Regions from separate parts of the Streptomyces sp. NPDC048639 genome, predicted to be linked through region 1. Evidence: riboswitches for the same ligand, from Rfam matches in the RefSeq annotation. Region 1 holds a riboswitch; each other region holds the start of a gene.
The links. A riboswitch is a leader RNA that binds a small molecule or an ion and turns the genes downstream of it on or off. The one in region 1 is predicted to bind cobalamin.
Positions count from the first base shown of each region.

Region 2: linked by a shared signal. The riboswitch ahead of cobN (cobaltochelatase subunit CobN) and the one ahead of ACGFNH_RS10500 (ribonucleoside-diphosphate reductase subunit alpha) in region 1 are both predicted to bind cobalamin.
Region 3: linked by a shared signal. The riboswitch ahead of ACGFNH_RS00290 (cobalamin biosynthesis protein) and the one ahead of ACGFNH_RS10500 (ribonucleoside-diphosphate reductase subunit alpha) in region 1 are both predicted to bind cobalamin.

Region 1 covers NZ_JBICVP010000003.1:497,739-501,005, reverse strand. The annotation lists gene ACGFNH_RS10500 (ribonucleoside-diphosphate reductase subunit alpha) at 1-1,563, opposite strand, end outside; cobalamin riboswitch at 1,707-1,837, opposite strand; gene ACGFNH_RS10495 (GNAT family N-acetyltransferase) at 2,121-2,651, opposite strand; partial or broken gene ACGFNH_RS10490 (DMT family transporter) at 2,758-3,267, opposite strand, start outside.
Region 2 covers NZ_JBICVP010000013.1:90,003-93,269, forward strand. The annotation lists gene cobN (cobaltochelatase subunit CobN) at 1-1,480, opposite strand, end outside; cobalamin riboswitch at 1,514-1,665, opposite strand; gene cobG (precorrin-3B synthase) at 1,721-3,013, shown strand; gene ACGFNH_RS29670 (precorrin-8X methylmutase) at 3,028-3,267, shown strand, end outside.
Region 3 covers NZ_JBICVP010000001.1:54,375-57,641, reverse strand. The annotation lists gene ACGFNH_RS00295 (cobyric acid synthase) at 1-193, opposite strand, end outside; gene ACGFNH_RS00290 (cobalamin biosynthesis protein) at 190-1,275, opposite strand; cobalamin riboswitch at 1,418-1,550, opposite strand; gene ACGFNH_RS00285 (hypothetical protein) at 1,760-1,999, opposite strand; gene ACGFNH_RS00280 (anion permease) at 2,053-3,267, opposite strand, start outside.

The DNA of each region.
Region 1 (3,267 bases):
CGCGGCCTGGGAGGTCGGGTAGAAGTTGATGTCCACGACCCGGTCGAGGAAGGTCACGGCGGTACGGACGGTGGCGTCCAGCCGCTCCCAGTCCATCACGCCGTCATCGCCCAGGTGGGCGGCGAGGTTGACCGAGCCCAGGTTGCAGACGGCCGTCTCCCCGTCGTCGGTGACCTCCAGGATCTCGGTGCAGAGGTTGGAGGAGTGGACGACGCGGCCGGGCTCGGCGGTCTGGTTGGCCGTGCGGTTGGCGGCGTCCTTGAACGTCATCCAGCCGTTCCCGGTCTGGGCGAGGGTGCGCATCATCCGGGAGTAGATCTGGCGGGCCGGGACCTGCTTGGCGTAGCGGCCCTCGGACTCTGCCTTGCGGTAGGCGGCGTCGAACTCCTCGCCCCACAGGTCGACCAGGTCCGGCACCTCGGAGGGGGAGAACAGCGACCACGGCTCGTCCGCCTCGACGCGGCGCATGAACTCGTCGGGGATCCAGTGCGCCAGGTTGAGGTTGTGGGTGCGGCGGGCCTCCTCGCCGGTGTTGTCGCGCAGTTCGAGGAACTCCTCGATATCCGCGTGCCAGGTCTCCAGGTAGACACAGGCCGCGCCCTTGCGCCGGCCGCCCTGGTTGACCGCGGCCACGGAAGCGTCGAGGGTGCGCAGGAACGGCACGATGCCGTTGGAATGCCCGTTGGTGCCGCGGATCAGCGAACCCCGGGACCGGATACGGCTGTACGGGAGCCCGATGCCGCCCGCGTGCTTCGAGAGCCGGGCGACCTGGTGGTAGCGGTCGTAGATCGAGTCCAGCTCGTCCAGCGGGGAGTCCAGCAGATAGCAGGAGGACATCTGCGGGTGGCGGGTGCCGGAGTTGAAGAGCGTGGGGGAGCTGGGGAGGTAGTCCAGCCGGCTCATCAGGCCGTACAGCGCGGCCACCTCGCCGATTGCGCGCTCGGTGCCGTCCTCCGCCAGCCCGCAGGCCACGCGCAGCATGAAGTGCTGCGGGGTCTCGATGACCTGACGGGTGATGGGGTGGCGCAGCAGATAGCGGCTGTGCAGGGTGCGCAGGCCGAAGTAGCCGAACCGGTCGTCGGCCCCGCCGACGAGCGCGGCATCGACGAGGGCGTCGAGACGGGCGGCGTGGGCGCGGACGAACTCCGCGGTCCCGTCGGCGATCAGGCCCTCGCGGTGGCCGGTGGCGACCGAGGTGGAGAAGGAGACGGCGCCTTGGCCCGCGGCCTCGTCGGCGATGGCCCGGGTGAGCAGGCGCGCCGCGAGCCGGGAGTACTCGGGGTCCTCGGAGATGAGACCGGCCGCCGCCTCGGTGGCCAACTCCCGCAACTCGGCCTCGTCCGAACCCGCGTGACGGCCCCGGAGGGCGGCGGCGGCGACCCGGCCGGCATCGGCCGCGGGCAGGTCGGCGGTGAGGTCGGTCAGGGTGCGCAGCAGCGCGGCGCCGGGGGCGTCGGCGCCGTCCACGGACGTACCCCGGTCCACGGGCGCGGTGGTCTCCGCGACGGTGGCGGACTCCGGTACGTACTCGCGTGACGCAGGGTCTGCGGGCGCGACGGTCACGTGGTTCTCCCTCGCTCGGCTGGGGCCGCGAGGGACGGTGTGCCCGCGGGCGCGCACGGAACCCACCCCCCGTCAGGGCGCAGCACAGCGCGTCGTCCCGCAGGCCCAACCCACGAGGCCCGGACGTGTCATGGCCCGGTTCGGTCGAGCCGGGCGTCGCCGGCAGGTTTTCGGACTCGGACGGGCGCACATGCGCATATCCAGACCGTTGCGGGACAGTTCCGGATTCCCACCGGATTCCCCTGCTGCGGCAACGGGGACGAGCATACATCTAGTGGTGCCGTGCGCATGCACCCCCACATGTTGTGTCGTGCGCTCAAAGGATCGCGGTGGTGGGCGGGTTGAGCAGGGGCCCGTGGAGCCCGGGATCCGGGCGTGGAGCGGCTTCGGGCCGCCTCCGGGCGGGCGCGCCGCACCGGCTGGATCCGGCCCCCTGAGAGGCGTACGGGAGGGGCGGTGAGACTTCTCACTCCGGGGCGGCTCCGCAACTCGTCGCCGCGCCGCACCACTTCGCGGCCCGCGATGCGCACCGCCCGGTCGCGGCGCGCCCCCTGGGCTCAGCTCGGTGCCGACCCGCTCTGCGGCCCCAGCTCCGAGGTGAAGACCCACAGCGGGCCGAGGTCCGGTAGGGGCGACCAGTCCCGCTCCGGCGCACGTACGAACCCCAGCCGCTCGTACAGCCGGTGGGCGGTCCGCATCCGCTCGTGACTGGAGAGCACCATCCGGTCCAGGCCCTGCTCCCGCGCGAGGCCGATGCAGGCCCGTACGAGCTTCTCGGCGGCTCCGCGGCGGCGTGCCGACGGCGCGACGGCGAGCATGCGGAACTCGCCCTCGCCGGGGCGGGCCACGTTCGCGTACCGGCTGCCGGGGGCCACGAAGGCCACCCCGCCGAGCAGTTCACCGCTCCCGCTGTCCACCGCGACCAGCACCCGGGTGTGCTCGGCCCGGCTCCCGACGTCCCGCAGATGCTCCAGGTACGGATCGTCGTCCCCGAAGTCGAGCAGTCCGTCCGCGAGATAGGCCCGGGCCGTGATCTCCCCGAGGGGCGCGTACTCCTCCGGGTGGGCGGCACGGATCCTGACGTCCATGTACGCCAGTCTGCAGCAGTTCTCCGTCCTCCGTCACCGGAGTATCGGCGCGGGCGGAGGGGGCCGCGGGCGGCCGTACGGACCTGGGCGCGTGCACCACGGCCACCGCCACCGCGCTGACGGCCATGCCCGCCGCCGCGACCGGGCCCAGCGTCTCCCCGAACATCGCGAAGCCCCACAGCATCGTCGTGGGCGGGGTGAGGTAGAGCAGGCTGGAGACCCGAGTGACGCTGCCGCGCCGCAGCACCAGCCAGTAGAAGCCGTATCCGCCCAGCGTCGACAGCACGACGACCCACGCGATCGCCGTCCAGAAGCCGGAGGTCGCGGGTGGGGAGGTGGCGCCCGTACCGAGCGCGATACCGGTGAACAGCACGGCGCTGGTCGCGACCTGCAACGGCAGCGCGTCCGCGAGCGGCAGCGAGCTGCCCGCCCGGCGTTCCACCACCGTCGCCGCGACCAGGCCCAGCATCCCGGCGAAGGGGAGCGCGTAGGCCCATGCCGGTGTGGACGAGGCGCTCGCCAGGTCGCCCCGGACCACGAGCAACACACCGGCGAGCCCGAGGGTGAGCCCCGCCCACTGGCGGCGGGTGACGCGTTCGCCGAGGAGCGGGCCGGC
Region 2 (3,267 bases), on a different contig from region 1:
AGGGCGGCAGATCGGGGTCGTGGTAGATGGCGATGGGGTTCTCGCCGAAGCCGCGGGGCGGCTGGATGAGGATGAGCAGATTCTTGCGGCGCAGCGCGGCGAGGACGATGTCGCCCTCCGGATTGCGGCTGCGGTCGACGAACATCTCGCCGGGCGCGGGCCCCCAGTGCTCCTCGACGGACTCCCGCAGTTCGGCGGGGAGCGTGGCGAACCAGCGCCGGTAGTCCGCGGCCGGGATACGGACCGGGTTCCGGGCGAGCTGTTCCTCGGTGAGCCAGTCCTGGTCGTGGCCGCCGGCCTCGATGAGCGCGCGGATCAGCTCGTCGCCGTCGCCGGACTCCAGGCCGGGGACGGGCTCGTCGCCGAAGTCGAAGCCCTCGGTCCGCAGCCGGCGCAGCAGCGCGACGGCGCTGGCGGGGGTGTCGAGCCCGACCGCGTTGCCGATGCGGGAGTGCTTGGTCGGGTACGCGGAGAGGACCAGGGCCAGTCGCTTGTCGGCGGCGGGGATGTGGCGCAGCCGGGCATGACGGACGGCGATCCCGGCGACACGGGCGGCCCGTTCGGGATCCGCGATGTACGCGGGGAGACCGTCCTGGTCGATCTCCTTGAAGGAGAACGGCACGGTGATGAGCCGGCCGTCGAACTCCGGTACGGCGATCTGGCTGGCGGCGTCGAGCGGTGAGACACCTTCGTCGTTGTCCTCCCAGTCGCCGCGCGAGCCGGTCAGGCACAGCGCCTGCAGGATGGGGACGTCCAGGCCGGTCAGCGCCCCGGCGTCCCAGCTCTCGTCGTCACCGCCCGCCGACGCCTCGGCGGGCCGGGTGCCGCCGGCCGCCAGGACGGTGGTGACGATGGCGTCCGCGCCGCGGAGCGCGTCGATGAGGTCGGGTTCGGGGGCGCGGAGGGAAGCCACGTACAGGGGCAGCGGCCGGCCGCCGGCGTCCTCGATCGCACCGCAGAGGGTGTCGACGAAGGCGGTGTTGCCGCTCATGTGGTGGGCGCGGTAGTAGAGCACCGCGATGCACGGGCCCTCGGCGTCGGCACGCGCGGTGCGCTCCAGCGGGCCCCAGGTCGGCGCGGGTGCGGGCGGCTCGAAGCCGTGCCCGGTGAGCAGCACGGTGTCGGAGAGGAACCGGGCGAGCTGGTCGAGGTTGGCCGGGCCGCCGTGGGCCAGGTACGCGTGGGCCTCCGCGGCGATCCCCACCGGGACGGTGGAGGCCTCCATCAACTGGGCGTCGGGGGCCTGTTCGCCGGTGAGGACGACCACCGGGCGGCCGCTGCCGCGCAGTTGGTCCAGGCCTTCCTGCCAGGCGCGGACGCCGCCGAGGAGACGTACGACCACCAGGTCGACGCCGTCCAGCAGAGCGGGGAGCTCGTCGAGGCCGAGTCGCGAGGGATTGGCGTAGCGGTAGGGCACGGGCCCGTTCGCCGCACGGGCGCTGAGCAGGTCGGTGTCGGACGTCGACAGGAGCAGGATCATGCGGCGTCTGGCCTTCCTCGGGGTGTCCGCGCCCCGGGCGGTGTCTGACGGCGGGAGTTCCTGGCTCATCCGGCTGTCACCGGATTCACAGTGGCGGGACCGCGCCGGATTCTCACCGGGCTTCCTCCCCTGTCGCCGTCGATGGCGATGGCAGGCCGGCCGGCCCGCCGGGATCATAGTAAGGGCGGGCCGGTGGATGCGGGGCATACGGCCGATGTGCCGATGGGTATGCTCGCCGCCATGCCCTCCCCCTCCGCACCGCTCCCACCTGCGCGGAACCGTGACGACGCGTGCCCCGGTGCGCTCCGTCTCCACTCCGCGGACGATGGGGCGCTGGCGCGGGTGCGCATACCCGCGGGGGTGTTGGACGTCGATCAGGCGGGTGTTCTCGCCGACGTCGCCGAGCGGCTCGGTGACGGTGAGCTGCACCTGACCTCGCGCGGCAATGTGCAGATGCGCGGGCTCGGCGACGGCTGCGGGAGCGAACTCGCGGAACTCCTCGACGCCGCGGGACTTCTGCCCTCGCGCCGGCACGAGCGGGTGCGCAACATCGTGGCCTCACCCCTGTCGGGCCTCGACCGTACGGGCCGGCGCGATGTGCAGCCCTGGGCCCGGGGGCTGGACGGCCTGGTGTGCGTGAGCGGGACCGCCGCCGACCTGTCCGGAAGGTTCCTCTTCGCCGTCGACGACGGCCGCGGCGACGTCGCGGGGCTCGGCGCCGATGTGACGATCGTCGCAGAGGCGGAAGGACCGTACGCCGCCGTGCACATGGGAGGCTCACCGGCGGTCCGCGTGCCGGGCGATGACGCGCCGCGTGCCGCCCTCGCCGCGGCCGAGACCTTCGTCACCTCGGTGCGGGAGCGCGGCATCCGCGCCTGGCGGATCCGCGAACTGCCCGACGGCGGCGAGGCGTTGGCCCGCGATCTGCTCCGGTCTCTCGTGACGGAGGGCGTGGCCGCCGCCCCGGCCGGTGCGGTCCTGCCCCACGGCTCCGAAGGGCCCGAGCCCGGCTTGATCGAGGGACCCGACGGCGCCCGAGCGGTGTCGGTCCTGGCCCCGCTCGGCAGACTCACGGTCGCACAGTGGCGGCTGCTGGCGGCCGTCGCCGGCCATGACGGCCGCGGTGAACTGCGCCTCACCCCTTGGCGGGGAGTGGTCGTGCCCGGGCTTCCCCGTGCGTCGGCACCCCGCCGCCTCGATGACCTCCGGGCCGCAGGTCTGGTCACCGACCCCGGGTCGCCCTGGCTCGGGGTCGGTGCGTGCACGGGGCGGCCCGGATGCGCCAAGTCCCTGGCGGACGTACGGGCCGACGCCGAGGCGGCCCTGCTGCCCGCACCCGGCGGACTCCCCGTGTACTGGTCCGGCTGCGAACGCCGCTGCGGCCACCCCCGCGGGGAGTGGGTGGACGTCCTGGCGACCGGCGACGGCTACGACATCTCCTTCGGCGGCCTACGGCAACACCCGGCCGTCACCCACCCTTCCGACCTCGCCTCCGCGGTAGCGGCGGCGCGGACCACACCACCCAGGCAGTGACGAGAGAGAGCACCGTGTTCGACTACGAGAAGGACGGCGCGGCGATCTACCGCCAGTCCTTTGCCACCATCCGTGCGGAGGCGGACCTCGCGGGCCTGCCCGCCGAGGTGAGCCAGGTCGCCGTCAGGATGATCCACGCCTGCGGCATGGTCGATCTGGTCCGCGATCTGCTCTACACACCCGACGCGGTGCTCGCCGCGCGGAAGGCCCTGCGGGCCGGTGCCCCCATCCTGTGCGATGTGGCCATGGTCGCC
Region 3 (3,267 bases), on a different contig from region 1:
TCGCCTGGGCGCGCCCGATCTCCGCCCCCTGGCGTGTCACAAAGGAGTTCAGCGACATGTTCTGCGCCTTGAAGGGGGCGACGGAGACCCCCTTGCGTGCCAGCCACCGGCAGATGCCCGCCGTGACGACGCTCTTGCCCGCGTCCGATGTCGTCCCGGCGACCAGCAGGCCCCCGCCCCGTGCCCGCGTCATGCCGACCCCTTCCCGGTGTTTCCCCGGATCCCTGCGCCCAGCCGTCCGGCGCCTGCCGTCAGCCCGGGCCGGCCCGTCCGCCGGCCGCGCTGCAACGTCGTACGTGCAGGACCCGCCGTACGCCCCGACCGGTCCTGCCGCGCGCACAGCGCTCCCCACACCAGGCGCGCGCCCGCGCACGCCACGAGCGCGAGGGCGTTCACGCGCCGGGAGAGCCGTACGGCCCGCTCGATGTCCGCCACCTCCACGGGGCGGTTGCCCTCGCCCAGCACGGGCCGGTGCTCCACGCGCCCGCCGTACGCCAGGGTTCCGCCGAGCCGTACGCCCAGGGCTCCGGCGAACGCCGCTTCCACCGGGCCCGCGTTGGGGCTCGGGTGACTGCGGGCGTCCCGGCGCAGCACGCGCCAGGCGCCGCGCGGGTCCGGCCCCGCCAGGACCGCGAGCGCCGCGGTGAGCCGCGAGCCGGGGAAGCCCACGACGTCGTCGAGGCGGGCCGCCGCCCAGCCGAACCGGACATGGCGGGGCGACCTGTGACCGACCATCGCATCAAGGGTGTTGACCGCACGGAAGCCCACGAGGCCGGGCACGCCCACCGCGGCACCCCACACCAGGGCGCCCACGACCGCGTCCGAGGTGTTCTCGGCGACCGACTCCACGACGGCCCGCGCGATCTGCCGCTCGTCCAGGCCCTGCGGGTCACGGCCGCACAGATGCGGCAGGCGCTCGCGCGCCAGGTCCACGTCGCCCGCCGCCAGGGCGCCGCCGACGGCCCTCGCTTCACGGCGGAGCGAAGTGCCGCCCAGCACCGACCAGGTCGCCGCGGCGGTCAGGGCGACGGCCGCGGCGGGGGAGCGGCGCACGGCATGCGAGAGCCCGGCCGCGGCGGCCGCGGCACCGCCCGCGCACACCACCGCGTACAGGGCGCCGTATCCGCGGTGGTCGTGCCACAGGCGGCGCTCGGCGGCGGACGCGGCACGCCCGAAGGCGGCTACGGGATGGGCGCGCCGGGGGTCGCCCGCGACCAGGTCGGCGGCGAAGCCCAGTGCGGCGCCGTACACGAAGGAGGCGTGTTCGGCACGCATCGGATCAGGACGCCGTCATGCCTCGGAGGGAACGGGCGCGGCGGAAAGGCGGCACGGGGGCTCTGGGCGTACGACGGCGGCCGGGCATGGCGACATGTCCTCACTCAGGGTCCGCGCCCTGGCTCGACGTGACCGGCGGTGAGAGTCTCCTGGCTCCCGGATCGGCGCTTCCCCCGGGCCTTCCAACCCGCCGCTGCGGGCCGTGACTTCTGGGGTGGGGGAGCGCTCCCCGGTGACAGTGGCGGGACCGCGCCGGATTCGCACCGGCTTCCTCTCCTGCCGCCGTTTGGCCCCGGCAGTCCACCACGGCCCGCGAACAGCCGTCAACTTGCTCGTGACCTGCGAGATGACTGCCGCAGGGGCAGGTCGTACGAACACAGCGCAGCACACAAGGACCGCCGTACGAGCGCGGCCCGGGAACGGCTGTGCCGTTCCCGGGCCGCGAGGGGTGACCGGTGTACCGCCTCCCAGGGCGGATGTGCCGTCAGGCGACGATCAGATACAGGCCGTAGGCGACCGCGGCCGCGCACAGCGCGTAGCAGAGGTACGCGCCGATGCGCGCCTGCGGGCTCGGAGAACCGGTCGCCGCGACCGTGCCGTCCGGCTGCGTCTCCGTCCTCCGGGAACTGCCGACGATGCCGAGCGTGAACACGCCCACGATGCCGACGGTGACCAGCAGGCTGACGCCGAAGACCTGGCCGAGTGCTGCCCAGTCGATTTCCATGCGGATGCTTCCTTCTTACTGCTGTCGACTCGCGTGCCGGACCGGGCCGGCGCTCAGACCGAAACCTTGGAGCCGCTGGACGACCGGGGCTCGGCGACCTTGCCGCCCTCGCCCGTCCCGGACTTCTCCGACTGGTCCGCCGTGCCCGAGCCGGAACCCGAGCCGGAACCGCCCAGCGGGGGCGGGGCGACGGACCGCATGGCGGCGGTGATGACGCCGACCGGCTCCTCCGGGATCTCGGCGTCGTTGACATTGGTGTGGTCGACCGGCCGGCGCCGGGAGGCGACCCAGATCGCCCCGCAGGCGAGCAGCGCCAGGACGGCCACGGCGGTGATCCCGATGGGGCCGCGCTCGGCGAGCAGCGCCGCCGCCGCGCCGACCAGGCCCGCGGCCGGGAGCGTCAGGCCCCAGGCGACGAACATCCGGCCGGCCGTGGACCAGCGCACCACGCCGCCCTTGCGGCCGAGGCCGGAACCCATGACCGCACCGGAGCAGACCTGGGTGGTGGAGAGGGCGAAGCCGAGGTGGGAGGAGGCGAGGATGGTGACCGCGGCGCCGGTCTGGGCGGCGAAGCCCTGCGGCGGCTGAATGTCCGTCAGGCCCTTGCCCATGGTGCGGATGATCCGCCAGCCGCCCAGGTACGTGCCGAGCGCGATGGCGAGTCCGGCCGAGACGATGACCCACATCGGCGGGTCGGCGTCCGGGGCGATCACCCCACCGGTGATCAGCGCCAGGGTCATCACACCCATGGTCTTCTGCGCGTCGTTCGTGCCGTGGGCCAGGGAGACGAGCGCGGCCGAGGCGATCTGGCCGGCGCGGTAGCCCTTGGCGGTGGCGTCGGGGTCGGCCTTGCGGGCGGCCCGGTAGGTCAGGCGGGTCGCCAGCAGCGTGGCGACACCGGCCACGATCGGAGCGGCGACGGCCGGGATGAGGACCTTCATGACGACCTCGTCGCCGTGGACGGCGTCGAAGCCGACCGAGGCCACGGTCGCGCCGATGATGCCGCCGAACAGAGCGTGCGAGGAACTGGACGGGAGTCCGGCGAGCCAGGTCAGCAGATTCCAGACGATGGCACCCACCAGACCCGCGAAGATGACTTCGGGTCGAATGCCGGATTCGTCGATGATGCCTTTGGAGATCGTGGCCGCGACCTCGACCGAGAGGAACGCGCCGACGAGGTTGAGGGCCGCCGACATCGCCACCGCAGTCTTGGGCCGCATAGCCCCGGTGGAGATGGTCGTGGCCATGGCGTTGGCTGTGTCGTGGAA